DNA from 3 places in the Flavobacterium bizetiae genome. Region 3 is predicted to be linked to each of the others. Evidence: riboswitches for the same ligand, from Rfam matches in the RefSeq annotation. Region 3 holds a riboswitch; each other region holds the start of a gene.
What was found. Region 3 has a riboswitch for S-adenosylmethionine ahead of L0669_RS15280 (TlpA disulfide reductase family protein). Riboswitches for the same ligand answer to the same signal wherever they lie in the genome.
Positions count from the first base shown of each region.

Region 1 (10,025 bases), 1.8 Mb from region 3:
CCTTAATTCCGTATTTTGTTTTCTTTGAAAGCACTTATATATATTTTAGATTGTAGAATGTAAGTTTTAGATTTATTCCTAAAATTACAAACTTCATATTTTTCTGCAACAAAAATAAGCTTTTTGAATGAGAAAAATAACACAATGAAAAAGTAAGTTCTACTAAATTAGTATAGTTAAGAAGAATGACGTTTTTTAACGGTATAGAATTTACAATCAAAAACCGCTATTAGTGTAAAGATTTTAAAATATCACTACAAACTAAAGCAGCATTATTTTCTATTAAATACAATTGGTGAGAATTATCTTTGAGAATTTCACTCTCTAAATCCAAATCCAAAAACCATTTTGAGATAAGCTTATTAGGATCTTTTTCTCCAAAATATAATTTTATAATACTATTTGGAGCTTCCGTTTCGTATCGTAGTCTTGTTGACGAAACTGCAAATAAATGCGTGATATCTAATCCTTTTAAAGATGCTTTCCAGGCAATTGTTCCTCCGATACTAAATCCCAGAACCATTATTTTTCCTGTTTCTAACTGAAGTAAGTTTTCAACTGCTTTATCAATTCCTCTTTTTAAAAGCTGATCATGAACATCACTTTCGATAAAATTATCTGAGGGAATATTTGCTAATTCAAGAACATCATAATATTGAATCTCAAATTTAGATTCCAGTACTTCTGAATACATTTTTATCCATTCCGGATTGTTTCCTCCAAATAAATCCGATAAAATCAGTAATCTTGGTTTCATATTGAAAGAGCAATGATTGTCAGACTGAGCGAAGTCGAAGTCACTAACCTGGCTTCGACTTCGCTCAGCCTGACATATATATCATTAAAATTATTTAATCCAGCGCTTGCTTTAAATCAGCAATAACATCTGCTACTGTTTCTAAACCTACAGAAACACGTACCAAACCTTGAGTAATTCCCACTGCTAATTGATCTTCTTCAGACAATTTACTGTGCGTTGTAGAAGCCGGATGCGTTACAATTGTTTTTACATCGCCAATATTTGCCGAAAGAGAACATAATTTAATCTTGTCCAGAAATTTTCTTCCTGCTTCAAGACCACCTTCAATTTCTATCGCAATAATATTACCGCCTAAAAGCATTTGTTTTTTGGCAATTTCATATTTTGGATGAGATTTCAAAAATGGATACTTTACCGTTTTTACATTTGGATGGCTTTCTAAAAATTCAGCTACTTTTAAAGCATTTTCACAATGTTTATCAACACGAACTGCCAAAGTTTCTAAACTTTTCGACAAAACCCAAGCATTAAATGGCGACATTGCCGGTCCTGTATTTCTTGAAAACAAGTAAATCTGACGAATTAATTCTCCTTCACCCACTACAACTCCACCTAAAACACGACCCTGACCGTCTATTAATTTTGTTGCAGAATGAATTACTAAATGCGCCCCGTATTTAATAGGCTGCTGAATATATGGTGTAGCGAAACAGTTATCGATTATTAAAATCAAATTGTGCTTTTTTGCAATTGCGCCTAATAATTCTAAATCAATTACATCAACACCTGGATTTGTAGGCGTTTCAGCATATAGAATTTTAGTATTTGGTTTAATAAAACTTTCTATTGTTTCGGGTTTATTGATATCAAAATAAGAAGTTTCAATTTTCCATTTTGGAAAATAAGTCATGAACAACGCGTGAGTTGATCCAAAAACACTTCCTGCAGAAACAATATGATCTCCTGATTCTAACAATGCAGCAAAAGTAGAATATATTGCAGCCATTCCGGTTGCAAAAGCATAACCGGCTTCGGCACCTTCCATCGCACAAACCTTGTCAACAAATTCTGTTGTATTTGGATTGCTAAAACGAGAATAAATATTGCGGACTTTTTCTTCGGTGAAAGAAGCTCTCATGTCCTCTGCGTCTTCAAATACAAAACTTGAAGATAAAAACAAAGGTGTTGAATGTTCCTGAAATTGTGTTTTTTCTAAATGTGTACGTATGGCTAGAGTTTCAAAGCCAAATTCTTGTTCGTTCATTTTTTTTGTTTTTTTGTTTCAGGTTTAAAGTTTCAGGTTACGCGATGAGCAAAATCTTCATCTTAAACTTAAACAAGTGAATCTTTACAGCCAATCTAAAAATTCTCAAATTGACTCATTTTATAATTTTATAATGCTTCGTTGTTCAGTACAACTTTGTAATTGATCGTAGCTGTTGGTTCAACCGTTTTAGAAACGGAGCAGTATTTCTCGAAAGAAAGCTGTGCTGCTTTTTTTGCTTTTTCAGGATTGATATCTCCTTCCAAGTAAAAAACCACATTGATTACTTTAAATGGTGTTGCTTCTCCAACTTTTACGCGTTCTCCTTCTACCTCAGCATTAAATGCTGTTATTTCCTGACGTTGTTTTTTTAATATCGAAATCATATCAATAGCGCTGCATCCTGCAACTCCCATTAATACTAATTCCATCGGACTTGCACCTAAATCGCTTCCGCCAAATTCGGCTCTGCTATCAACATCAACTACATGTCCACGTTCATTTTTGAGTTTAAAATGAAACGCGTCGTTTACTCTGTTTAAGGTTACTTTCATGTTTTTTTGTTTTCCTAAGTTATTTGTCTTTTTTATCTAATTTACCCCAATAATCTAAAACGTGTTTTTTAGACTCTGCATCTAAAGAACTGAAATTGGGAGAAAATTTATCTGTCTTAAAATTATCCGAAATACTGGATTCAATCGTATAAAACTGATCTTTTTGAGAAAGGATTAAATGAACTGATTGTTGTTTGAAATCAGCATCATAAAGTCCGTAAATAAAAAGAGCATCAACACTTTTATCTTTATTATAATCTCCAAAAGCTTTTCTGCTTCCCCATGCTGATATAATTCCTTTATGATTTACTTCAAGAATAGATTTTACAATCCATTTATCATTGACTTTTGTAAACCGCTGAAAATACATTTTATCAGGATTGGCGTTTTTTTCAATCTTCGAAAAAATAAAAACATTATCCTCGTTCCCAACAGAGCTTACCTCATCTATCTGAATTGCCCTAACTCCCTTATATGGAAAAATTTCCTGTGTATAACTGTCTTTATTTCTGACAACATTAGAAATTTGAGCCGTTAAAATATTCGAGAACAATAATAAAATTAATATGTTTTTCATTCCTTGATTCCTTAATTAATTGAATTTTAACAATCTAAAATCTCCAGTCTAAAATTTAAAATCAAATTACCCTTTATCAGATAATCTCAAGATATCTCCAAAAACTCCTCTTGCTGTTACTGCAGAACCTGCACCGGCTCCCTGAATAACGATTGGACGATCTCCGTAAGATTCTGTATAAATTTCGAAGAAAGAATCAGATCCTTTTAATCCGCCTAAAGCAGTATCAGAAGGCACTGAAACTAGTTTTACTTCCAGAATTCCTTTGTCATTTTGCAAATCTCCAGACAACTCACCAATGTATCTTAATACGTGATTTGGCTTTTGATCTGCTTTTATTTTATCATAAATAGGGTCGAATTCTTTTAGTTTTGTCAGGAAATCAGAAACATTTCCTTCGCGTAAATGTTCCGGAATTAGATTTTGAATTGAGATTTCTTCAAACTCATTTTGCAAATCTAATTCTCTTGCCAGAATCAATAATTTTCTTCCTACGTCATTTCCGCATAAATCTTCACGCGGATCTGGTTCTGTATATCCGTTATCAATTGCTTCTTGCAAAATCTGACTAAACGGAGCATCTTTTGCAGAGAAATTATTGAATAAATAACTCAATGTTCCTGAGAAAACTCCTTTTATTTTTGTGATATTTTCACCCGAAAGGTGTAATAATTTTATCGTATCAATTAATGGTAAACCTGCACCAACATTAGTTTCGTACAAATAATTCTTTTGGTTTTCGGCCAAAGCTTTTCTTAATTCTTTATAAAAGCCATAGCTTAACGTATTGGCTACTTTATTCGAAGAAATCAAATCAAAGCTGCCTTCTGCAAGCGTAATATAATTTTCTACAAAAGCAGCACTTGCCGTATTATCAATTGCTATCAGGTTTTCTAAATGATGCTGACTTGCATACTCAATTACATCGTTTATGGTATACTCTAATCCGCCTTTTTGGATATCATTTTTCCAGTCAGCAGTTACTCCGTTTTTATTTAAAAGTAATTTCTTCGAATTCGCAATTGCAAAAACATTCAGCTTAATGTCTTTACGTTTTTCAATTGCTGCTGCAGATTCCAGGATTTGATTGATTAAAGTTCCGCCTACTAATCCGTGACCAAAAATCGCAATGTTGATTTTCTTAGAAACTCCAAAAATCTCTCCGTGAATTACGTTTAAGGCTTTGTTTAGTTCTGCTTTTTTAACCACCAAACTCACGTTTTTACCCGTAACGGTGTTGTTAAACAATATTGGAACTATTTTATTTTTGATTAAAGCGGTATAAGGCTTATGAAAAGTACTTAAATCCTGACCAATGATCGAAATTACCGAAACATTATCCGTAACCGTAATTTGGTTTACATCTTTAGAATAAAAATCATTTTCAAACTCTTTCTCTAATTCGACCATTGCAGTTGTTGCTTTTTCTGTCGCTACAACAAGCCCAATGCCTCTTTCTGAAGAACCTTGCGAAATGATGCTTACACTGATGTTATGATCGCCCATTACTTTAAAAATTCGGGCATCGACTCCGGCTTTCCCTAGTAATCCACGTCCTTCAAGATTAACCAATGATACGTTTTCTAAAACCGATAGGGTTTTAATTCCTTCTTTAGCAGAATCTGAAGTGATTAAAGTTCCGCGGTTTTCATGATTGAATGTATTTAAAATACGAAGCGGAATATTTTTTTCTAATAGAGGAATTATGGTTTTGGCGTGCAAAATTGTGGCACCAAAATTCGCCAATTCGTTCGCTTCATTAAAAGATAAAAATTCGATTTTTTTAGCATCAGCAACCAAATCAGGATTTGCTGTATAAATTCCGTCAACGTGTGTGAAGTTTTGTAATTCTTCGGCATTTAAGTAATTAGCAATTAATGATGCAGTATAATTACTTCCGTTTCTTCCTAAAGTTGTGGTGTCGTTATTGTTGTTTGAACCTATAAAACCCGTTACAATATTTACAGTTGAACCATTATGTTCTTTAAAATAATTGATCACGTTTTTCTTCGAAAGTTGCTCTAATGGTTGTGCATCACCAAATTTAGAATCGGTTTTTAATAAATCTCTCGAATCAACGAAATTAGCCGGAACGCCTTTTTCTTTTAAAATAGATGTTAATAATTTAGCCGAAAGCAATTCGCCTTTAGATAAAATCTGATCTTTGATTTTGTTGCTGTAATCTCCAATTAAGCTAACGCCTTCAAAAAGCTTTTCTAAAATATTAAATTCTTCAGATAAATCTACTTGCGGATAATCTGAAACTTGATAAGTTTTAAAATTCTCAAATAATGGTTTGTAATTACCGTTTTTTGCAGCAAGTTTTAAAATATATTCTAATTCATCTGTAGCATTTCCGCGAGCCGAAACGACAACAGCAATTTGTTCTCCTTGATTTACTTTATCAGAAATGATTGAAACTACTTTGTTAAGTCCTTCTCCGTTTGATAACGATTTGCCTCCAAATTTTAATATTTTCATTTTATTTTTCTATTGTTTCTGCCTTAAAAATATCGGCAAGTAAATGATCTAATTGTTTGTACTCGATTAAAAAAGCGTCATGTCCGTGAACCGAATCTATTTCGCTGTAAAAAACATTGTCTTTGAACTTTTTTAATTCCTGATAAGTTTCCCGATTTTCTTTTGGTGTAAAAAACAAATCTGAATTGATTCCGATAATATGAATCGCTGCATTTGTTCTGGACAATAAAGTTTCGAAATCCTCACTGTTTCTGGTAATATCTATGGTTTTAAGCAATTGGTTCATCAGTTTATACGATGCCAATTGGTATCTCTTTTGTAGTTTTTGACCGTGATGCGCCAACCAGCTTTCTATATTAAAAATAGAAAGTTCGTTATTGATTGTTCTTTGAAATTTTTCTTTGAATGATTCAGGAGAGCGATAACACAACATGGCATGAATTCTGGCATCTTCTATAGGTTTTGAAGAATTGTTCAAGATTTGCTCTTGCAGGTAGCAATTTGCAATCATCCAGTCAGTCGATTTCCAGTCGGTTGCAATGGGTATCAGGTTTTGAGTAATGTTAGGTTCTAATGCAAGAATTTCCCATGCAATTCCCCCACCCACAGAACCACCAATAATAGTGTGTACCTGGGCAATATTTAAAGCCTCTAAACCTTTAATAAAAATTCGGGCAATATCTCTTGTTGTAAAATCCTGATAGTTTTCGATGATAAAAGAATCATTCCCGTTTCCAGGAACGTCGAATGCCAATATGGTATATTTGTTGGTATCGATTGTTTTTTCGTCGCCAATTAAGTCATTCCACCAGCCATTTTCTCCGGTAACCTGAGCGTTTCCGGTCAAAGCATGATTAACCAAAACTATAGGCGCGCTATGCAATGGTAAACCAAAAAGTGTAAAGCTTAATGGCAATAATGGATATGATGCACCACTTTCTGTGATGAAATCTTGAATTATAATGGGACTTGGTATATTTTCCAATTTCAAATCTTTTTAATTTTGATTTGTATGTGGAAATATTAGAAAGAAAGTACTAGAGTGAAACTAGAAAATTCTTGTTGTTATCTTTCCACGTTTGGGCGTGGTAGAATGCAGCACCTTCTTCGATTTAACGAAGGGTTGCTAAGGATTCATCGGGTCTAATCCCTCGTCCTTTCTTTATAACATTTCAATACGTATTTGAACTTAACGGTGCAAATTAACTACTTATTTCTTAAACTAACAAATTTTATCGAAACTGATTCCTCAATTTCTTAAACATAATTCAATCAGAAACTATTGTACGCAAAAAATTACCGAACAATTTGCCCAGTAAATTTAAGCAGGTATTACCCTAATTTATGAGTGCTTTTCAAGTTAGATGAAAAGAGTTTCATTTTCTTTTGAATACATCAAAAACAATAATGAATTTGGTTCTTTTTTCTCCGCTTTTTTATCAGTCTCAGTTATTCCGAAACTTGGATGAATTAATTCATTTACTGGCGGAGGATTATTTCTTTCGATTTTGCTTCTGAAAAGTTTTTTTCTTAAGTAGTTGATTGTGCTCATGATATTTAAGTTTATGTTAGTTTGCGTTTTATAATCTTTATCGTTTGTTTAATTTTTTGTTATGGCAACCAAATGGAATAAAAAAACCCTTTTGATTAAAATACCAAAAGGGTTTAAGTTTTTTACAACTTATATATACTTTTAGTATCAACAGACGTGTACACAAATACGTGCGACATTAAACATCTTGTTCATCTGTAGGGATTTATTCATCTGTGATTTAATTGCTATTTTAAAAAATTCTTGCATTTGTTTTATTTTAATAAGCTTCCCGGAAACTGCCGAAATATTTTTACTTTATTCTTCTTTTTTTAATCAATAAGAAATAAAGTTGCTTTAACTTTTGTCCCGATCGACATAACTATTATTCAGAATACTAAATTTATTTTCTGGTAATTTTGAGGTATTACAAATGTGCGAATATTTTTTCAATTACGCAAGTGAGGATCAGCAAATTAATCTTAAAAAACGTTAAAAAACACCATTTTAACGTTAAAAAACATCTTACAAATTTAAGAGATCAATAATTGAACGTTAAAACCTACAAAAATAAACGTAATGAACTTTCCTGTTTCAATATATCAAAGAACAACTAACTACTATTCGAAACCACTTACAGCCAAACTGCTTCTTTATTTTTAATTTTTTCGGCTACCTTTAAAATGTCAGTTATTATCCCTCTCGAGATTGCCTGTTTACATGCCGAAGCGCTTTGAATTGCTATTGGAACATCTGCGTAAGATTGTGTATAAATTTCAAAAATGGTATCTGATCCTTTTAGCTGACCAATGGCTGACCAGACTGGTTCTGAAACTAATTTGACTTCTAAAGTATTTTTCTGTAAATCAAATTCGCCTACATATCGCAGTACATGATTATCTGCCTGGGCTATTTTTGCAATTTTAAACGATTTATCGATTGCATCTTTATTAAGAATTCCGTTTTTCTCCAGATGTTCTTCTGTAATAAGAGAATTAATTTTTATATCCGAGAAATCGAAATCTTTCCCGATCTCTCTCGTCAAAATCAATAGCTTTCTGGCAGTATCATTTCCGGACAAATCTTCTTTAAAAGTTGATCGCATTAATCCGAGTAAACTGGCATCTTTTAAAAGAGATGAAAAAGTAACATCTTCGGTCGCAAAACGGTTAAAAACATAACTTAGATTATCAGAGAAAACACCTCGTATTTTTGTGATTTTTTCGCCCGAATAATACAAATCTCTTAAGGTTTGCAAGACCGGAAAACCCGTATCTACTGATGTTTCATACAAAAATTCTTTGTCGTATTTTTTAAGATTGGCCCTAATCTCTTTATAGAGATCAATTGGCAGTGTATTGGCTTTTTTATTTACCGCTACAATATTAAATCCGTTTTCGATTAGAGTATTATAATGATGAATGAGTTCATCGCTTGCTGTAGCATCAACGGCAATTAGATTTTCAAACTCATTTTCTTTTGCAAATTCTATAATATCCTGCACTTTAAACGGAACTGCCAATTCAAGAAAATTGGTTTCCCAGGCATATCCAACGCCTTCTTTCTCAAAAAATGCTACGGTTGAATTTGTTATAATTGGAAAATGAAAATCGATATTTTTACTTTCAAGAAAAAACTCCTGACTTTCGATAATCTGATTGATCAAAGTACTTCCGATATTTCCAATTCCAAAAAGGATGATATTTATTTTAAGCTTTGACATAATTTTTAATTTAATGGGGGTTAATTAAACCATATAAGTGATATAAGTAATTTAAGAAAGAGCTGAAACTGAGCGCAACGCTTAATACGAACTTATATCACTTATATGGTGAAAAAACTTTTATATAGATAGTTTTTTATAAAAAATCACCTCTAGCAGAACTCACGCTACTAAAGGCAATTTTTCAAACAAAAAACAAAAAAACCTAATTTTTATTAATACTGTATTGCGACTGGGTAACGCTTGCGAAAGCAGCCTGCAAATCAGCTATTAAATCCTCGATATCTTCAATTCCGACAGAAAGTCGAACTAAATCTTTTGAAACTCCCGTTTCTAGTTGGTCAGCATCAGACAATTGTTGGTGTGTAGTACTTGCCGGGTGAATGATTAATGATTTTGTGTCACCAATATTGGCTAAAAGTGAGAACAATTTAGTTTGATCAACCACTTTTTTAGCGGCATCAAAACCACCTTTAAGTCCAAAAGTAATTACACCACTTTGTCCTTTTGGCAAATATTGTTGTGCCAAATCATAATACTTATTGTTTTTAAGACCTGGATAATTTACCCAAACCACTTCTTCTTGCTTTTCTAACCAAGAGGCTAAAGCCAAAGCATTTTCGCTATGTTTCTTGATTCGGATTGGTAATGTTTCTAATCCCTGAATGATCTGGAAAGCATTAAACGGACTTAAAGCTGCGCCAAAATCACGCAAACCTTCGATTCTTGCTTTTGCTATGAAAGCTGCATTTCCTAAAGCTTCGTGATATACTAATCCGTGATATCCTGCAGAAGGTTCTGTAAATTCAGGAAATTTTCCGTTCGACCAGTCAAATTTTCCTGCATCGATGATAACCCCTCCTAATGAAGTTCCGTTTCCTGAAATATATTTGGTTAAAGAGTGAATTACGATATCTGCTCCATATTCAATTGGATTTAATAAATAAGGAGTAGCAACCGTATTGTCTACAATAAAAGGTACTTTAAAATTTTTGGCTTCCGCCGAAATTCCTTTCAGATCTAATACATCTAATTTTGGATTACCCAGAGATTCTACAAAAAAGGCTCTTGTATTTTCTTTGGTGGCTTTTGTGAAGTTTTCCGGTTTAGAAGGATCTACAAAAGTGGTTGTAAT
Region 1 is NZ_CP091861.1:1,725,353-1,735,377, reverse strand. It holds gene L0669_RS07735 (RrF2 family transcriptional regulator) at 1-34, opposite strand, end outside; gene L0669_RS07730 (alpha/beta hydrolase) at 230-757, opposite strand; gene L0669_RS07725 (trans-sulfuration enzyme family protein) at 852-2,024, opposite strand; gene L0669_RS07720 (OsmC family protein) at 2,153-2,578, opposite strand; gene L0669_RS07715 (hypothetical protein) at 2,598-3,155, opposite strand; gene thrA (bifunctional aspartate kinase/homoserine dehydrogenase I) at 3,222-5,636, opposite strand; gene L0669_RS07705 (alpha/beta fold hydrolase) at 5,638-6,621, opposite strand; SAM riboswitch class I at 6,699-6,807, opposite strand; gene L0669_RS07700 (hypothetical protein) at 6,997-7,188, opposite strand; gene L0669_RS07695 (homoserine dehydrogenase family protein) at 7,802-8,890, opposite strand; gene L0669_RS07690 (O-acetylhomoserine aminocarboxypropyltransferase/cysteine synthase family protein) at 9,096-10,025, opposite strand, start outside.
Region 1: another riboswitch for S-adenosylmethionine. It lies ahead of L0669_RS07705 (alpha/beta fold hydrolase); the one in region 3 lies ahead of L0669_RS15280 (TlpA disulfide reductase family protein).

Region 2 (10,025 bases), 1.8 Mb from region 3:
GAGCAGGACCAACAGGTTTATTTGCCGTTTTCGAGGCAGGATTATTAAAATTAAAATGTCATATCCTAGATGCTTTGCCACAAGCAGGAGGACAACTTTCTGAATTATATCCTAAAAAACCTATTTATGATATTCCTGGTTTCCCGGAAGTTTTAGCAGGAGATTTAATTGATAACTTACAAGAACAAATTAAACAATTTGAGCCAGGTTATACATTAGGAGAGCGTGCTGAAACGATCGAAAAACAAGAAGACGGAAGTTTTATCGTAACCTCAAATAAAGGAACTAAATTTCACGCGCCTGTTATTGCTATCGCAGGAGGTTTAGGAAGTTTTGAGCCTCGTAAACCACTTATCGAAGATATCGAGTTTTATGAAGATAAAGGAGTAAAATACTTTATCAAAAATCCTGAAAAATTCAGAGATAAAAGAGTTGTAATTGCAGGAGGAGGAGATTCAGCATTAGACTGGAGTATCTTTTTAGCAAATGTTGCTTCAGAAGTAACTTTAATTCACCGTAGAAATGAATTTAGAGGAGCTCTTGATTCAGTAGAAAAAGTACAGGAATTAAAAACTGCCGGAAAAATTAAATTAATTACACCAGCAGAAGTTATCGGAATCAATGGTGCTGAGCACGTTGAATCATTAGATATCGAAGAAAACGGTGCACACCGTAAAATCGAAACAGATTTCTTTATTCCACTTTTCGGATTAACACCAAAATTAGGTCCAATTGGAGACTGGGGATTAGAAATCGAGAAAAATGCCATTAAAGTAAATAACTCATTAGATTACCAGACTAATATTCCGGGAATCTTTGCTATTGGAGACGTTAATACATACCCTGGAAAATTAAAATTAATTCTTTGTGGTTTCCACGAAGCAACTTTAATGTGCCAGGCAGCATACCAAATCATCAATCCAGGTAAAAAATACGTATTGAAATATACAACAGTTTCTGGTGTAGACGGTTTCGACGGAACTCGTAAAGAAGCTCCAAAAGCAGTTGTTAAGGCGATTGTTTAATTTGAGGTTCTGAGTTGCTAAGCGACTAAGGTTCTAAGATTTTTATATAGAAAGCTCAAACTTTTAAAGTTTGGGCTTTTTTTATTTACTGATTATTAAGAATCCCAGAGGGATGATATATTTATAGAATGGCATAATTGAATTTTTAAATAGAGCCCCAGCGGGGTGAAATATTATGTTCAAAACATGATCCCTATGTCGCTCCGCTGGAGCTTTATTTTGTGGGGATAATTTTTTTATAAATATTACGCTCCGCTGGAGCTTTTAATATAAGTAAAATATTAAACTTATAAACTCAGTATCTTAGAATCTTAGTCTCTCAGCACCTTAAAAAAAGAAACTTAGACCCTCAGAATCTTAGCCACTTAGAAACTTTAAAAAACACTTGCAATTGTTCAGGTTATGTCTTTACTTTGCACTGTTCTTAAAATTACTGAAAGTTATCACGAAAGGTGGAGGGAAAAGACCCAATGAAACCTTAGCAACCCTTTATCATAAAGAAGGTGCTACATTCTACTTTATACTGATCATAGTATTTAAGATAGATAACACAAATACATAAAAGTATTTCTCAAAACTCTTCCTGACAACTTACAATATAATTTTACCGAATTCACTTTGGTATCATGAGCGAATCATTGGCGCATTTTTGCCATCAATCGTTCCCGCTTTTCGTTGCAATCTTTTACTTTTTAAAGAAAAAAGCAAAAGGATTTCCACTTCAATCGGGGCTAATAAGCCAACAAAGTGAATTTTTGGAATTAATGTGAATCAAAATCGTATTAAAACCGACAGGTTATTAAAACGGAAATTATAATTAAATAAAAAACTTAGCAACTTAGTGCCTTAGTGTCTTAGCAGCTAAAAGTCAAAAGATATGTCAATAACAATTCAGGAAGCAATAAAAAAAAATATCCTAATCCTTGATGGAGCAATGGGAACCATGTTGCAGCGCTATAATTTCTCCGAAGAAGATTTTCGCGGAGAGCGTTTCAAAGATTTCCCGCATCCATTAAAAGGAAACAACGATTTACTATCCATAACACAACCACAAGCGATCCGCGATGTCCACGCCGCTTATTACGAAGCTGGCGCAGACATCGTAGAAACCAACACTTTTTCAGGAACGACAATCGGTATGGCCGATTACTTCCTGGAAGATTTGGTTTACGAATTAAATTACGAATCGGCTAAAATTGCCAGAGAAGTAGCCGATGAATTTACAGCCAAAAATCCGGATAAACCACGTTTTGTAGCCGGTTCAATTGGCCCAACAAACCGTACGGCAAGTATGTCACCAGATGTAAACGATCCGGGTTACAGAGCTGTAACGTTTGATGATTTACGTATTGCGTACAAACAACAAGTAGAAGCCTTAATGGATGGAGGTTGCGATTTACTTTTGGTAGAAACCATCTTTGATACTTTAAACGCAAAAGCGGCACTTTTTGCTATTGAAGAAGTAAAAGACGAACGTAATCTTGATATCCCGATCATGGTTTCAGGAACAATTACGGATGCTTCAGGAAGAACACTTTCAGGACAAACTGTTGAAGCGTTTTTGATTTCAGTTTCACATATTCCGTTATTGAGTGTAGGATTCAATTGCGCTCTTGGAGCTGATTTGTTGAAACCATACTTGAAAACATTAGCGCAGCATACAAGTTTTAATGTTTCGGCGCATCCAAATGCAGGTTTACCAAACGCATTCGGACAATATGATGAAACACCGGAACAGACTCAGGCATTCATCAAAGAATATTTAGACGATAATTTAATCAATATTATTGGTGGTTGTTGCGGAACAACTCCGGATCATATTCGATTAATTGCTGAAGTTGCGAAGGATTATAAGCCGAGAGTGGCGCCAGTATTGGTGTAAAAATTTATATAAAGAAAATATAGTTGTCCTTGAAGAATTAATATGAAATTAAAATATTTAGGTTTATTGGTCTTTCTTTCAATTTTACTTACGCAATGTGCTTCGTCAGCAAGCATTGAAGGGATGACGGTTAAAAATTATAAAGCAGAAAAAAAAATTGGAGATAAAATTTACATAAAATCTGTTACAGGCGGAAAAAAAACAAATCCATTATGGACGTCTAAGATTTCTAATGAAAATTTTGAAGAGGCATTTAAAAAGTCTGTTATTGAATCTGAAATATTTTCGAAAATAGATTCGATTACAAATGATGACGACTGGGTTCTTGAAATTAATTTAATCTCTGTAGATCAACCTTTTTTTGGTACGACTTTTACGGTCAAAACTACAATAGAGTATAAGTTTTATTACAAAAATGAATTAAAGTTTAGTAAGAATATTAAACAATCGGGGAGCGCTAAAATGTCAGATGCACTTATTGGGGCAAAAAGGTTACGATTAGCCAATGAAGTTTCGGCAAAAAATAATATAAATGAGTTACTTCGATCATTAAACGAAATTGCTTTGAATATTACAGCTAGCGCAAGCATCTCACCGGTGCCTGCAAAATAAAGGTTTTACGGAGGATTCGAAAAACGTGTTTTTATTGATTAAGAGTTTAATTGAAAATAAATGTTCCGTAGGAACAACAGATTGGTAGCAACGGAATTTATTCCGTTGAAATAATGAAAGCCAAAAAAATAATAGTTCCGTAGGAACGACAGATCGGTAGCAAAAGAGAAATTGTTTCAAAAACGATAATTGAAATCGTGAAGAATATAAAGTTATTTTGAAACCGAGTGTCGCGTGAGGGATAGAAGCGGCTAGCCCACAGCCTGACGAAGGAAGTGCGAGGACTAATAGCGGATAGCCCGATTCGCCGCGGCGAACACGCCCAAAATAAGATTAAAGTAGAATAAAGGTTAGTAAACCTTATAACATATACAATAAAACTTAGAACCTAAGCAACTTAGGATCTTAGTAACTTAGAAAAGAAATGGCAGAAAATAGAAGAGACCTTGTATTAGCAGGATTAGAACCGTTGATTATTACGCCTACGAGTGTTTTTGTAAACATTGGTGAACGTACGAATGTTACGGGTTCAAGAAAATTCCTTCGCTTAATCAAGGAAGAGAAGTATGACGAGGCACTTGATATTGCAAGACAACAGGTAGAAGGTGGAGCGCAAATCATCGATATTAATATGGATGAGGGAATGCTTGATGGGGTTCAGGCAATGACTAAATTTTTGAATTTAATTGCATCTGAACCTGATATTTCGAGAGTGCCGATTATGATCGACAGTTCGAAATGGGAAATCATTGAAGCAGGTTTAAAAGTAGTACAAGGAAAAAGCGTTGTAAACTCGATTTCGTTGAAAGAAGGTGAAGAAGCCTTTATTCATCATGCTAAATTAATCAAACGATACGGAGCTGCGGCTATTATCATGGCTTTTGACGAAGTAGGTCAGGCGGATAATTACGATCGTAGAGTTGAAATTTGTCAGCGTTCGTATGATATTTTGGTTAACAAAGTTGGTTTTCCTCCTCAGGATATTATTTTCGATTTGAATATTTTCCCAGTTGCAACCGGAATGGAAGAACATCGCTTGAATGCTTTGGACTTTTTTAGAGGTACAAAATGGGTTCGTGATAACTTGCCTCACGCGCATATTAGTGGTGGAGTAAGTAACGTTTCGTTCTCTTTTAGAGGAAACGATACGGTTCGTGAAGCGATGCACTCGGTGTTTTTATATCACGCAATCAAGAACGGAATGACAATGGGAATTGTAAATCCGGAAATGCTTTCGATTTATGATGATATCCCAAAGGATTTATTAGAACACGTTGAAGACGTGATTCTTGACAGACGTGATGATGCGACGGAAAGACTTTTGGACTTTGCTGAGAACGTAAAAGGCGAAGTAAAAAGTGATGAAAAAGCGATTCAGGAATGGCGTTTAGGAACGGTTCAGGAACGTATTACGCATTCATTGGTAAAAGGAGTTGATGCTTTTATTGAAGAAGATGTTGAAGAAGCTCGTCTTGCCGCAACAAAACCTATTGAAGTTATCGAAATCAATTTGATGACGGGAATGAATGTGGTTGGAGATTTATTCGGAAGCGGAAAAATGTTCTTGCCTCAGGTAGTAAAATCGGCACGTGTAATGAAAAAAGCCGTAGCGTATTTATTGCCATATATTGAAGCAAGTAAACAAGCGGGAGACAAACAAGGAAACGGAAAAATATTGATGGCAACCGTAAAAGGTGACGTTCACGATATTGGTAAAAATATTGTTTCGGTGGTTTTGGCGTGTAATAACTATGAGATTGTAGATCTTGGTGTTATGGTGCCTCCGGAAAAGATTATTGCTGCGGCGATTGAACATAATGTAGACATTATTGGTTTAAGCGGATTGATTACTCCTTCGCTTGACGAAATGGTGTATTTGGCCAAAGAATTAGACAAACAAGGAATTAAAATTCCGATTATGATTGGTGGAGCAACAACTTCTCGCGCTCATACAGCCGTGAAAATCGCTCCGCAATACAGAGAAACTGTAATTCATGTAAACGATGCTTCAAGAGCCGTAACCGTTGCAGGAAACCTATTAGATCATAACCGAAAAATATATGCGGCGGATATTCGTGCGGAATACGATTCTTTTAGAGAAACGTTTTTAAATCGTTCGAGAGATAAAAACTTCCTGTCGATTGAAGATGCCCGAAGAAATAAATTTCCGTTAGATTGGTCTGAATATACACCAACGAAACCAAAAGTAATTGGGAAACAAATTGTTGAAGTTGAATTAGATGTTTTGGTTCCGTATATCGATTGGACGCCATTTTTTCAGACTTGGGAATTGTACGGAAAATATCCTGCAATTTTAACGGATGAGGTTGTGGGAAAAGAAGCGACTTCGGTTTTTGCAGATGCTCAGGCAATGCTGAAAGTGATTTTGGCAGAGAAAAAACTAAAAGCAAAAGGTATTTATGGAATTTTCCCTGCGAATCAGGTGGATGATGACGACATTGAATTGCGTGATGAAAACGGAAAAGTTTTAGAGAAATTCTTAACACTTCGCCAGCAGTCCCAAAAAACAAAAGGTGCTCCAAACATTGCTTTAGCCGATTTTATTTTGCCGAAGGACTCAGGAATTACAGATTATATAGGGGCTTTTTGTGTAACTACAGGTTTTGGTGTAGATGAATGGGCAGCTGAATTTGAAAAAGATCTTGACGATTATAATTCGATCATGGTTAAAGCTTTAGCAGATCGTTTTGCTGAGGCTTTCGCCGAATATCTTCACGAAAGAGTTCGTAAAGAATTTTGGGGTTATGATAAAGAGGAATCTTTAACCAACGAAGAATTGATTAAAGAAAATTATAAAGGAATTCGTCCTGCGCCAGGATATCCTGCATGTCCGGATCACCTGGAAAAACCAACAATCTGGAAGCTTTTAAATGTAGCTGAAGAAATTGGAGTAACCTTGACAGAAAGTATGGCAATGTGGCCGGCTTCATCGGTTTCTGGATATTATTTCGGAAACCCAAAAAGCAGGTATTTCGGACTCGGAAAAATAAAAGAAGATCAGGTAGTAGATTATGCCAAACGACGTAATGTGCCAACAGATTACGCGATGAAATGGTTAAACCCTAATATAGCAGATTAAATTAATTTTTGATTTTAGAGTTCAGATTTCAGATTTTACTCTAAGTCATCATTTAAACAAAAAGATATTTGATTATGTTTTTTGATTTCAGATTTTTTACACAAACTAAAACTCAAAATTCATAACTCATAACTCATAACTTAAAAAATGAAAGTAACAGAACATATAGAAAACGCCAAAGGAAATACATTATTCTCATTTGAAATTATTCCACCTCAAAAGGGGAAAAGCATTCAGGAATTATACGATAATATCGATCCGTTGATGGAGTTTAAACCGCCGTTTATTGATGTAACAACTTCTCGTGAAGAGTATATTTATATTGATAAAGGCAACGGACTTTTAGATAAAAAACTAACTCGTATGCGTCCGGGAACGCTTGGAATTTGCGCTTCTATAAAACATAAATACAACGTAGATACCGTTCCTCACGTACTTTGCGGAGGATTTACAAAAGAAGAAACCGAATATCTTTTGGTAGATTGTAACTATTTAGGAATCGACAATGTGATGGCTTTGCGTGGTGATGCCATGAAAGACGAGCAATATTTTATGCCAAAAGCAGGAGGAAACGATTACGCCATTGATTTGGTGAAACAAATTAGTTTACTTAATCAGGGTAAATATCTTCATGAAGTGATGGATGCTGACAACAGAGCCAATTTCTGTATTGGAGTTGCAGGATATCCGGAGAAACATTTAGAATCTCCATCGCTACAGTCAGACTTAAAAAGACTAAAAGAAAAAGTAGATGCCGGAGCTGATTATGTGGTAACACAAATGTTTTTCGACAACTCAAAATATTTCAAGTTTGTAGAAAAAGCGAGAGAAATAGGAATCACGATTCCTATTATTCCGGGAATTAAACCCATTGCTGTTCAAAGACATTTACAGGTTTTGCCTCAAATTTTCCGTATCGATTTGCCTGAAGATTTAATTCATGCCGTAGATCAATGCAAGAGTAATGCAGAAATCAGACAAGTGGGTATCGAATGGGCAATTCAGCAATCATTAGAATTAAAAGCGGCCGGAGTTCCTGTTTTACATTATTACTCAATGGGGAAATCAGAGAATATTCGCCAGATTGCTAGCCATCTTTTTTAATGTCATTGCGAGGAACGAAGCAATCTCATGTTGCTTATCTTTTGTACTTTTGATAGTGCGGTTGCTTCGTTCCCCGCAATGACAAGCAAGGCTTGGAATTTGGATTTTTAAATTTGGATTTTAATTTTTACCATTATGAAACAAGAAGAATTACAAGCAATAGCTTCTCAGTTGAAGCATCCCACGGGAGAAAAAGGGATTGAAATGGGGAACATGATGAATGAAACCAACATCAACATGACACATCATTCGATTCAAAATCTACATATAACAGCAGGAAATACAATTCTTGAACTAGGTCACGGAAACGCAGGACATGTAGCATTTATATTCGAACAAGCTGAAAATATTAAATACTACGGACTCGAAATGTCTGAATTAATGTTTCAGGAAGCGCGCCAGATCAACAGGAATTTTGTTTCTCAAAAACAAGCCTTCTTTTCGATTTATGACGGAAATACAATTCCGTTTCAGGAAGCGTCTTTCGATAAAATTTTTACAGTAAACACGATTTATTTCTGGCAGGAACCTGAAAAATTGCTTTCAGAAATTTATAGGGTTTTAAAGCCAAAGGGAATCTTATGCCTCACTTTTGCCGAAGAAAGTTTCATGAAACAACTTCCTTTTACGCAATTCGAGTTTGAGCTTTACAGCACTGAAAAAGCCGAAGAATTAATAGCAAAATCGGAATTCAAAATCATCAATAAAGAGACTTTAACAGAGAAAGTAAAAAGCAAAACCGGCGAATTGGTCGACAGGGCTTTTACTACTTTAGTTTTAGAGAAATAATAGTTAGCGAATTCATTCTTTATTTTGTACCGTTAGGTACTAAATGTAGGTAAAAATCATGAATTAAAATAGATTTGGCGTCCCGTAGGTACGCAACAAACCGATATCTATTGTATACCTGTGACACATTTAATTCGCATAAGTTAAAAAATCATTTGAAATTCTTTTAATCAGTGGAATAAAAAAATAGTTTCAGCACTCTTTTTTTGACTAATTTAATTGATTTTTATTTCACGTTTCTATTTCCAAATTATTATACAATTAAACCATGGAGATTAAAAAAATCAATTTTCTAAAAAGTTACAGCAGCGTTTTATTACTTCTGGGAGGAATTATAATTGGAAGTATCTTCGGTTTAGTTTTTAAAGAAAAAGTCGCAGCTATAAAACCTGTTGGAGATATATTTCTGAACTTGCTTTTTACAGCCATTATTCCGCTTGTCTTTTTTACGATTACTTCTTCTATTGCCAATCTGGAAAAAACAGAAAAACTAGGAAGATTATTTGTAATCATGATCGCGGTTTTTTTAGGAACACTTCTTATTTCGGCTATCGTCATGATTATAGCCGTTTATCTTTTTCCTATTCATGAAAATATTATAATTACCAAAGTTCCTTTAGAGAATATTCAATCAGGAAGCGTGGGTGATCAGATTGCGCAATTGCTTACAACCAATGATTTTTACGAATTATTATCTCGAAAAAGCATGTTGGCGCTCATTATATTTTCATTTTTAATAGGATTTGCGACTTTGCAATCAGGTGAAAAAGGAAATGCTTTCAAGAGTTTTCTGGATTCAGGAAACGAAGTTATGAAACAGCTTTTAATGATGATTATGAAATTGGCTCCAATAGGTTTAGGAGCTTATTTTGCCTATCAGGTTAGTTATTATGGTCCGCAATTATTTGGTGTTTATGCCAAACCACTAGGTGTTTATTATCTGGCTTGTATTTTTTACTTTTTTGTGTTTTTTAGTTTGTATGCTTTAGTAGCTGGAGGAAAAAGAGCTTTTGTTGTTTTCTGGACTAATAATATCACGCCTTCATTAACAGCAATAGGAACCTGCAGCAGTATTGCGACAATTCCGGCAAACCTCGATGCCGCCGAAAAAATGGGAATCCCTAAACATGTCAGGAATTTAGTTATTCCGTTGGGAGCACCTTTGCACAAAGATGGTTCGAGTATGTCGTCTATCTTAAAAATAACCTTTCTTTTTGCGATGTTTGGTAAAGATTTTACTTCACCATCTACGATACTTTTAGCATTAGGAATTACCATAATTGTATCGATTGTCGAAGGCGGAATCCCGAACGGAGGTTATATAGGAGAAATTCTGGCCATTACCGTTTACGGTTTTCCAATGGAACAAGCTTTGCCGGTTGCCATGATCCTGGGTACTCTCGTTGATCCCATTGCTACTTTATTGAATGCTAACGGCGACGTAATTTCTTCTATGATGGTCTCGCGGTTTTCTGAAAAAACCAAGTGGTAATTTTTTTCCAAGAATAAATAA
Region 2 is NZ_CP091861.1:1,745,112-1,755,136, forward strand. It holds gene L0669_RS07780 (NAD(P)/FAD-dependent oxidoreductase) at 1-1,025, shown strand, start outside; SAM riboswitch class I at 1,463-1,577, shown strand; gene L0669_RS07785 (homocysteine S-methyltransferase family protein) at 1,903-2,907, shown strand; gene L0669_RS07790 (hypothetical protein) at 2,950-3,519, shown strand; gene metH (methionine synthase) at 3,944-6,619, shown strand; gene metF (methylenetetrahydrofolate reductase [NAD(P)H]) at 6,767-7,723, shown strand; gene L0669_RS07805 (class I SAM-dependent methyltransferase) at 7,859-8,512, shown strand; gene L0669_RS07810 (dicarboxylate/amino acid:cation symporter) at 8,781-10,004, shown strand.
Region 2: another riboswitch for S-adenosylmethionine. It lies ahead of L0669_RS07785 (homocysteine S-methyltransferase family protein); the one in region 3 lies ahead of L0669_RS15280 (TlpA disulfide reductase family protein).

Region 3 (10,025 bases):
CATTGATATCAAATAAATAATGGGCGTATGTGCTTGCGCAAGACCATCCGCCACGAACCTGAACGCCAAAACGATCGTTTAAAAGTCGGACGATTAAATTGTAATGAATGTCTTCTATTAAAAAAGAAACACAACCTATTCGGTCTGTTTTTTTATCGCCAAGAATAGATAAACCGGGAATTTTTTCAAACTCGGCATAACAGAGATTAAGCAATTCTTTTTCTCTCTTTTTTATGTTTTCGATGGCCATTTGATCCTTTAGTTTTAATGCTAAAGCGGTTCTCATGACTTGCAGAAAACCGGGAGTTCCGCCATCTTCTTTGACTTCGATTGAATCACTATAATGGTAAACTCCCCACGGATTGGTGATTTTTACATTTCCTCCGCCGGGATTATCAGGAACATCGCTTTTATATAGTTTTTCATTAAAAACCAAAACACCGCAGGTTCCGGGTCCGCCGAGGAATTTATGAGGAGAAAAGAAAATCGCATCTAATTGTTCTTCGGGATCTTTTGGGTGCATATCGATATGTACATAAGGCGCCGCAGCGGCAAAATCGACAAAGCAGAATCCGTTGTGCTGATGCATTATTTTAGCCAATTCGTGATAAGGTGTAATGATTCCCGTAACATTTGAGGCAGCAGTAAACGAACCAATTTTTAAAGTTCTATTGGCATATTTTTGGAGCAATTGATCCAGTATTTTCGGGTCGGTCAGATTATTTTCATCCGGAGGTACCACCACAACATCGGCATTCGTTTCGTACCAGGAAACCTGATTGGAATGATGCTCCATGTGGGTGATAAAAACGACAGGTTTGTCAGCATTATCCGGGTCTGTATTTAGTCTGTTATGTGCATTACGCAATCCTATAAAACGCTGTAATTTTGATAAAGCGGCTGTCATTCCGGTTCCGGTTGTCACCAAAACATCGGATTCTTTGGCGTTTACATGCTTCTTAATCAATTGTCTGGCATGGTTGTACGCGTAAGTTGACGTTTTGCCTGTTTCGCTCGAAAAGGAATGTGTATTGGCAATCATTGGCCCGATTTTATTGAGCATGATATCTTCAATTGGCAGGTATAATCTTCCGCTGGCTACCCAATCTGCATAAAGCAGTTTTTGCTGGCCATAAGCCGATTCGAAAGTATGATTGACTCCTATTGTATTTCCTCTAAATTTAGAAAAATAATGTTCTAATTGACTTGGTTTCGTTTTCTTCTCAATAACACTCATTTCCATATCATTTTTAAAATTAACTTCTTTTTTGAAACTTTGATTTCTTGCTGAACTTTTAGATTACTGATCTAAATGTTCTTGCTCTTTTCTTAATTTGCTGTGTCGTTTTCCGTATAAAAAATAAAAAACAATCCCAATTGCCATCCAGATAAATAAGCGTTCCCAACTTTCGAGAGGAAGTCCTGTCATTAGGAAAACGCATACGCCGATACCTAAAATGGGTACAAAAGGTACAAGCGGAACTATGAATCCTCGTTTTGCATCGGGACTTGTTTTTCTTAGAATGATAATACCTAATGATACTAATGAAAAGGCAAATAGGGTTCCGATGCTTACCATATGTCCTAAATCTGAAATGGGTACAAATCCGGCCAATAAACTCACGAATACCATGAAGAAAAGGTTGCTTTTCCAGGGTGTTTTGAATTTGCTGTGTATATCACTAAAAAAGGATGGTAAAAGTCCGTCTTTAGACATGCTGTAAAAAACTCTCGATTGTCCCATAAGCATTACGAGAATCACAGAGGTATATCCGGCTAAAATCGCAATGATTAAAGCGCTGTTTAAGAAATGAAATCCTGTAACCGCAAAAGCAGTTGCCGCCGGACTTGCATCGCCAATAAAGGTTTTATACGAAACCATTCCTGTCATAACATAAGAAAACGCAACGTATAAAACAGTCGCTACTAAAAGCGATCCTATAATACCAATTGGCATATCTTTTTGTGGATTTTTAGATTCCTGCGCGGCTGTAGAAACGGCATCGAAACCAATAAAACCAAAGAATACTACAGCGGCACCTCTAACAATTCCTGACCAGCCAAAATGACCAAATTCTCCTGTATTTTCAGGTATAAAAGGGTGATAATTTTCTTGTTGAATAAAAGACCAGCCTAAAACAATAAATAACACAATGACACTTAGTTTTAGCAATACCAGTAAATTGTTCATCGTTGCTGATTCTTTAGTTCCTTTTGCCAAAACCAACGAAAGCAGTGCTACAATTACAATGGCAGGAAGATTGACGATTCCGCCACTTAAAGTCGATCCGTCGGCTAGTTTTATTGGATCGAATGGTGAACTGGTTAATTCCGGAGGTAAATTGATATGAAGCTGTGCTAACAATTTAGTTGCATAACTCGACCAGCTTACTGCGACGGTTGCAGAGGCCAATGCATATTCAAGAACCAGATCCCAACCAATAATCCAGGCCATAAATTCGCCCATTGTTGCGTACGTATAGGTATAAGCGGAACCGGCAACGGGAATCATCGAGGCATATTCGGCATAGCATAATGCACAAAAAGCACAGGCTACGGCTGCCAGAATAAAAGATAAAATAACGGCTGGTCCGGCATTTTCGGCTGCTACAATTCCTGTAAGCGAAAATATTCCTGCTCCTACAATGGCGCCAATTCCTAATGCAACAAGGTTTAATGGCCCTAACGAACGTTTTAATCCTGCTCCTTCATTCTGCTCATTTTCTGAGACTAATCTTTCTATTGATTTTTTTAATATCATAATTTTATTGTTGAGAATACGTTTTTTATTTCGCTTTTTGATGGCGTTTTAATCGTTATTCTGCTGGTAATGTTTAATGCTAAACGGATAGAAATATTCTATTATAATTTTAATAAAACTACATTCCCAAGGGGTTTAGACGTTTTTAATAATAATAAAACCTGCAAAGTTTTAAAACCTAAACTGTGAAGAACTTTGGTTTTACTTAAAATAGCCACAATCATTGTCATTTCGACGAAGGAGAAATCTCCGCAAGTAATTCCGCAATCATAATCGACAATCTTTGTCGAGCTTCTCGCGAAGATTTCTCCTTCGTCGAAATGACAAAAATGCGCAGATGAACTTGAAAATTGAACTATTCGCAAAGTTCTTTACAGTCTTGGTTTTAAAAGCTCGAAAGCCCTGTAGTTCTTTATTTGATAAGCGATTTAAGTGTAGCCTGCAGTTCTTCGCCGTGAAGATTTTTTGCTACAATAATACCTTTAGAGTCTACGAGATAATTGCCTGGAATTGCTCTTACTCCGTATAATTTTGCGATAGCGCTATTCCAGAATAATAAATCGGAAACTTGTAACCAGTCTAAGTGATCGTCCTGAATTCCTTTTATCCAGTTTTCTTTCTTTTTATCTAAAGAAATACCAATAATATTAAATCCTTTATCATGATATTCTTTGTAAGCGGCAACGATATTTGGGTTTTCTTTTCTACAAGGTCCACACCATGACGCCCAAAAATCAACTAAGGTGTATCCCTTTAGATTTTCTGAAAAACGAACCGATTTTCCTTCGGGATCTTTAGACACGAAATCCGGTGCTTTTTTCCCTACCTGCAATCCGTTAAGTACTTTTACAAGTTCCTGTAGTTCTTTCACGTAAGTGGAATTTTGCTGACTCTTATCTAAAAGTGCAATGTTTTGTGTTATTTGTTCCGGGCTTAGTCTATACGACCAATTTCGATACAATACGTATGCAGAAACCAGAGAACCAGGATGTTCTGTTATAAATTTACTTATATTAATATCGTTTGATTTTCTATAAAGATTAAACAAATCCTGAGACGCAGAACCTTCTACAATGGATGTGCTGTAATATTTAACGGGGCTTAATTTTACCGTAATGGGAGATTTTTCAAGGAATATATACAATGGCGAATTTGATGTATTTACGCTTAATCCGTAGAGTTCCGGTAATTTTACTTTTGTTTTAAAACTAAATTTACCATCTGTAACTTTTACAGAATCTATAGTGGTAAACATCTTGTTATGAAACTTTTGCAGATATACATATTGCGCAACAGTATCTACAACTGTTCCTTTTAACTGTACATTTGCCTCTTGTGCCTGAGTTGTTGTTGCGGCAAGACACAGGGCCAGAAATACTACTATTTTTTTCATTGGGTTTGTTTTTAAAAAATTGGACATAGAAATTCCGAGACCATTATAAAAATGATCTGTTATTTAGGGATAAAAAGGGAAAGGGATTTTTGAGAAAAGTTACGTGTATTGCATTCGGAAAATCGAAAAAGGATTTTCTCTTTTTGAAAATAAGTTACATTGTTCTGGACAGTCGGATAATATTTGTTCAGTTTTCATTCTAAAAAATAAATGATTTAATACTTAATGATCTTATGCAGATTTACTAATGAAATCTTCTTATCTGTCCGCCTTGACGGAAGGATTTAGCACCTTATTTGGCAACAGGTTGCTAAGACATCACCGGGCCTACTCCCTCAGTCTTTCTGGATAAGTTCATGTAGATTTTTTCTACTCTGCAAATATATAATATAAATTCTATGTAATTAGTAGAGTTTTAATTTATTTTTAAAAATATTTTAAATTAAGCTGTAGAGAATCTGATTGTTTTCTGTTTTTCAGCCCATAAAGTCCTCTTTCTTAAAACTTTAGAAAAAAATTTTTATCTTTAAGTTTTATATGAAGGCAAAAAAATGTTCCAAAGCATTTTATAACCATTTCATTTCATGCGCTTTAGAATACATAAACGGTTTATAAGAACTAATTTAAAAGTAAATTTAAAATGCAGAAAATTCTACCTTTCGTCATCATGTTCTTGTGGTCTTCAGGCATTTGGAGCCAAACAAAATCTAAAGATAGTATCGCAAAATCTAAGGCTGATAAAAATATTGATTTTAATGTAATGCCTTATTTAAATTATAATCGCACTCTTGAATTTATGTTTGGCGCAATCCCAATGATGATGTACAAAGTAAACAAGGCTGATACTATTTCGCCTAAGTCTTTATCTGGAATTTCTGCTGTTTACAGTACTAATAAATCGTATTTTATTGCGTCGTTTAACAAATGGTATTTTAAAGAAGATACCTGGCGCGGGCAATTATTTTTTGCAACGGGCGACCAGAATGCACAATTTTATGCGGATGATATTGATGTACCGGGGTTTTACGATTACAGTACCAAAACGACTATGGTCAATTTTAGTCTTCAGCGTAAAGTGATAAAATACTTATATGCAGGTATTGGTTATGCTTACGCGCATTACAATACAAATTATCAGGATAATGTTGAGCCAACATCTGTTACGCACACTAATGGCTTACAATTGAATATGATGTACGATACGCGTGATGCTGTTTATTATCCGACAAAAGGAAGTAAAATAAAATTACGCTGGCTTAATTATCCGGAATGGTTTGGAAATGATGTTACTGCGAATAAAATCCTCTCTGAATACAATACTTATTTCCCAATGCGAAACGGAACCGATGTATTAGCAGCCCGATTTGCAGGAAAGTTCGGTTTGGGAACTATTGCTTTCGAACAGCAAGTTACGATTGCTAATGAAGACATTAGAGGATATTCTGAAGGCAAATACCGTGGCGACGGACTTATGGCTCTTCAGGGTGAATACCGATACAATTTTAATAAAAGAATGGGACTTGTGGGTTTTGCGGGAATTGCGACTATTTATGGTTCTGATACCAAAAGTTTCGATTGGGGATTATATCCCGGAGCTGGTGTTGGGTATCGATACCGAGCTTTTAAGTCTGAAAAATTTAATATAGGATTGGATGCTGCTGTTGGTAAAGGCGATTGGGGGCTTTATTTTAGAATTGGCGAGGCTTTTTAAAAGATAAAATTAATCTCGCAAAGGCGCTAAGACGCAAAGTTTAAACTCAATATTGTCATTTCGACGCAGGAGAAATCTCCGCGAGAAGCTCGACAAAGATTGGACTTGCGTTGCGGAGTTCCTTACGGAGATTTCTCCTGCGTCGAAATGACAAATCTTTGCGCTTTTGCGAAAGATTTATTCAATACAATATTTAAGATGTCCTTAAATTAATTACATTCAGCTAAAGCTGAGCGCTATTTATTCTTGGTTCTTTCCTCTTTCCTCTATGTTCTATTCTCTATATTCTATCTTCTCTCTCCTCCTACTTCCTATTCCTCATCCACTTTTCTATCGGCTCTAAAACTGTATTTACAATCGTTACCAGAAAAGTACAAATCAAGGCTTCGGCAAAATATCCTGAAGCGGCAATACAACCAATGGCGGCGCTGCACCAGATTGTAGCGGCAGAATTTAATCCGTGTACATTTGCGCCTTCTCTAAAAATAACTCCGGCTCCCAGAAAACCCACTCCCATAACGACCTGAGCGGTAATACGGGTAACATCGATATTGGGTGCGGTTGCTGCGACTTTTATCGATAATAAGACAAAAGCAGCTGCTCCTGTTGCTACCAGCATATTGGTTTTTAGTCCCGTTTCTTTATGGTGCCATTGTCGTTCAAAACCTATAATTAATCCGGCAAATAAGGCTATTACCAATCGGGTGAAGAATTCTGTCGTACTCAAAATTATTGTTTTATAAGATTAGAAAACATCTTTATTTTTTCAAAGATTAAATATAAGAATTTTCAGGATTATATAAATTCTAAAGTTTTGCTTTGCGCATTACAATTCTTCTGTTTCCAGAATTTGATTTTCTAGTATATTTTGTAACTGAGGCGCAAATGCTAATCCCCATTTATCAAGGGCAACGATTAAAGGCATGAGAGATTCTCCTGATTCTGTTAGAAAATATTCTACTTTTAGAGGGATTTCATTATAGATTGTTTTACCTAAAAGTCCGTGAAATTCGAGTTCTTTCAATTGATTTTGCAATACTCTTTTGGTAATTCCTGTTACAACGTTTACCAGATCTTTAGGCCGTTTTGTTCCTTTCGAAATTTCATCTAATAAACAAAATTTCCATTTAGAACCTACTACTTCCATCGCTACATTAAGTCCGCAATTATAATCTATTGGTATTTTTCGCTGATACATACTCATTTCTTTTAGAACTACAAAAGTACTGAGAAATGCCGTTTTTGTATCAAAATTTCATGGTGATTAATTAATCACTATATGATTAATTCGCCCCTTATTGTTGTATCGCTGAATGAGTTTGATCTTTGCAGTTGTAATTTTTAATATTTATACAATGAAAACTCTGGTCATTATAATTCATCCCACGCTTGAAAATTCTTTAATTAATAAAAGATGGATCGAAGAATTAAAAAAATATCCCAATCAATATACTTTGCACAATTTGTACAGTTTGTATCCTGATGAAAAGATTGATGTAGAAAAAGAACAACAACTCATAGAAGCGCATGATAGCATTGTATTTCAGTTTCCATTTTACTGGTTCAATTGTCCGCCATTGTTAAAGAAATGGCTTGATGAAGTTTTTACTTACGGATGGGCTTATGGCAGTACAAGCGGTTATAAAGTAGCCAATAAAAAAATTGCACTTGCGATTTCTGCAGGTATTACTAAAGAAGATTATAGCGCAAGCGGAAGATATAAATATACTCTGGAACAACTGACAACTCCGTTTGAGGTTACGTTTAATTATGTAAAAGCCAATTATCGTCCTTTATTTGCTTTTTATAATGCCGAAAACAATCCTTCGACTGAAAGTATAGAAGAAAACGCGAAAGAGTATATTGCTTTTCTGGAAGCGTTATAAGAAGAATATTTATTGGGGAAGAAATATTTATAAAAAAAGCTGCAAGAAACCTTGCAGCTTTTATATGTAATGAGATTAATATATTTAATCTACACGTTTTACAGAAAGTTTGTCTAAGCAAAAATAAGCTGCTGTGTTCATTCCGTAAACTAAATCTGAATCTGTCGAAGTCATTTGGAAAACAAGGTATTTTACTTCTCCTAAACTCTGAAGATTACTTGTATTTACGTTTACCCATCCTGTAGGCATCACTAATGAAGACCCGTTATGGTTGGCTAATGTATGTACAATAGGATTCGTAACTGTTCCGTCTTCAGCAACTCCATAAATTAATAATTTAAAAGAATCACCTGAGGCAAAAGCTCTTGCAAATCCATCTCCGTATAAACAACCGTAATATGGCCATGGATGCATGTTTATTTTTAAACCTTCTACTTTGTATAATCCTGTGTTTCCAATTTTAATCCAGTTAGAAAAACCGCTTTCGCTAAAAGTAGTTCCTTGTGGATTTTTAGGATCTAAATAACTTGACCAATAAGCCACGATATAAGGATCACCAGTTGTTCCCGGAGTTCCTGCCGCAATTGTAGACGAAGAACCAAAACCGCTTCCGGCCATAGTTCCCCATTGATGAGGCACCCATCCGTCAGAACCTCCAGGAGCTGAACCTGAACCATAATTTGTAATGTCATTTACATTAGAAACGATAAAACCATCCCAATAATTGTAACCTGAAGAGGTTCCTGTATGCGAAAACGTAAAAATATCAACATTTAAATTCGTGTTAGCTACATACGTGTTTTCCCAGTATTTACCACCCGTTGTAGTGATTCCGCTGGTTAATAATGAACTGGTTAAATTAAGCGTTGATGTGGTTCCGATTGCTGGATCGGTAACTGTTTTTTTTGTGATACCATTGGCGCTTTTTGCTACTGCACTTGCGCTTTCGTTGCTTAAAGGGGCGTCATCATTGTTACACGATGAAAGTCCTAAGAAAAGACCAACTGTCAAAAAATAAAGTACTTTTTTCATAATTTATAAAATTTAGGGTTAATATTCGTCTTTAATAACTTTCAGGAAAAGGTGGTTTTTACTTGATTGCTTTTGGGAAATTCAAATCTTCTACGTGTGTAAAAAAATTAGTTACCAAGTCTGTTGCGCCGGCTTCAGCATATGTCGAAACGTATACTTTTACAAAATCGATTCCAGGTAAATGAACTTTTTTTCCGTTGCTGTCTACAGCCCAGCTAATATCTATTGATGGGTCTTTGATACCTCCGTAACCCCACTCAAAAGTTCCTACGTTATAGGTTGTTCCTTCTCCATCGCTTACATCTTTTACAGGCAGGTAGATTTTTGTTCCTTTTAATGTGTAAGATTCCCCCATCCATTGTGGGTAATAATTATAGCGTCTCCATTTTTTTGTTCTTGTGATAAAACCTGCTGCCGTTTTATTGTCGGTCCATTTAAGATATTCTTTATCAAACTGCCAGTCTTTTGTACCTGTTACAGCAGCTTTGCCAGCATTTGGTTTGTTGTATGTAATTTCATAATTCTTTACAGTAGTCGATTTATTGTATTCACTACCAGCAATTTCATACCATTCGTTATCGTCTGCAATACCGTTTTTGTTTGCATCATAAGCAACATAAACACTCACAGGAGAAACTTTTGAGTTACCGCTGTCTTCATTCATTTGAATCTTAAAATCACGTTTTCCGTAAGCATTTATTACTGTATGATCAAATGCTGTGGTAATAGATCCCCCGAAAGTCCCTAACGGAACTGCATTTCCTTCTATAAGATCTGACTTCACTTGTTCCAGAACTTCTGCTTTTGTAGTAAAACCATAATTATCAAGATTATAACTCGGAGCAGGTACATAATCGATTAGCGATAATGCTTTTGAAGTATAGGTTTTTCCCGTTTCTGAAACTGTAACTTTTGTAGAAGCTTGTTTTACCAATTTGCCCAATGTTACCGTTAGATCTACCGCATAATTAGCTGCTTTTGCTGTTATAAACTGTAAGTTTTTGGTATCTCCAATAACAGAATCTTTTAGAGCTCCGCCAGTTCCGGTTACTTTTACTGTCCATTTGTATTTTGCAAGTTCAGCATCAGCGTTTTCGATTAATACTTGTGGTTCTAAGGTTACTGCATTGTATCGGCTTACGGTAAAATCTGAGGCTAATTTTAATGAAAGAGAAGCTTCTTTAACGGGTTGCGTTTCCGGATTATCTTGTTTTGAATCGTCATTACTACAGCAATAAAAAG
Region 3 is NZ_CP091861.1:3,554,326-3,564,350, reverse strand. It holds gene L0669_RS15290 (aminotransferase class V-fold PLP-dependent enzyme) at 1-1,237, opposite strand, end outside; gene L0669_RS15285 (amino acid permease) at 1,301-2,761, opposite strand; gene L0669_RS15280 (TlpA disulfide reductase family protein) at 3,174-4,154, opposite strand; SAM riboswitch class I at 4,410-4,509, opposite strand; gene L0669_RS15275 (outer membrane protein assembly factor) at 4,795-5,865, shown strand; gene L0669_RS15270 (MgtC/SapB family protein) at 6,170-6,592, opposite strand; gene L0669_RS15265 (winged helix-turn-helix transcriptional regulator) at 6,692-7,063, opposite strand; gene L0669_RS15260 (NAD(P)H-dependent oxidoreductase) at 7,221-7,751, shown strand; gene L0669_RS15255 (DUF4465 domain-containing protein) at 7,836-8,783, opposite strand; gene L0669_RS15250 (hypothetical protein) at 8,842-10,025, opposite strand, start outside.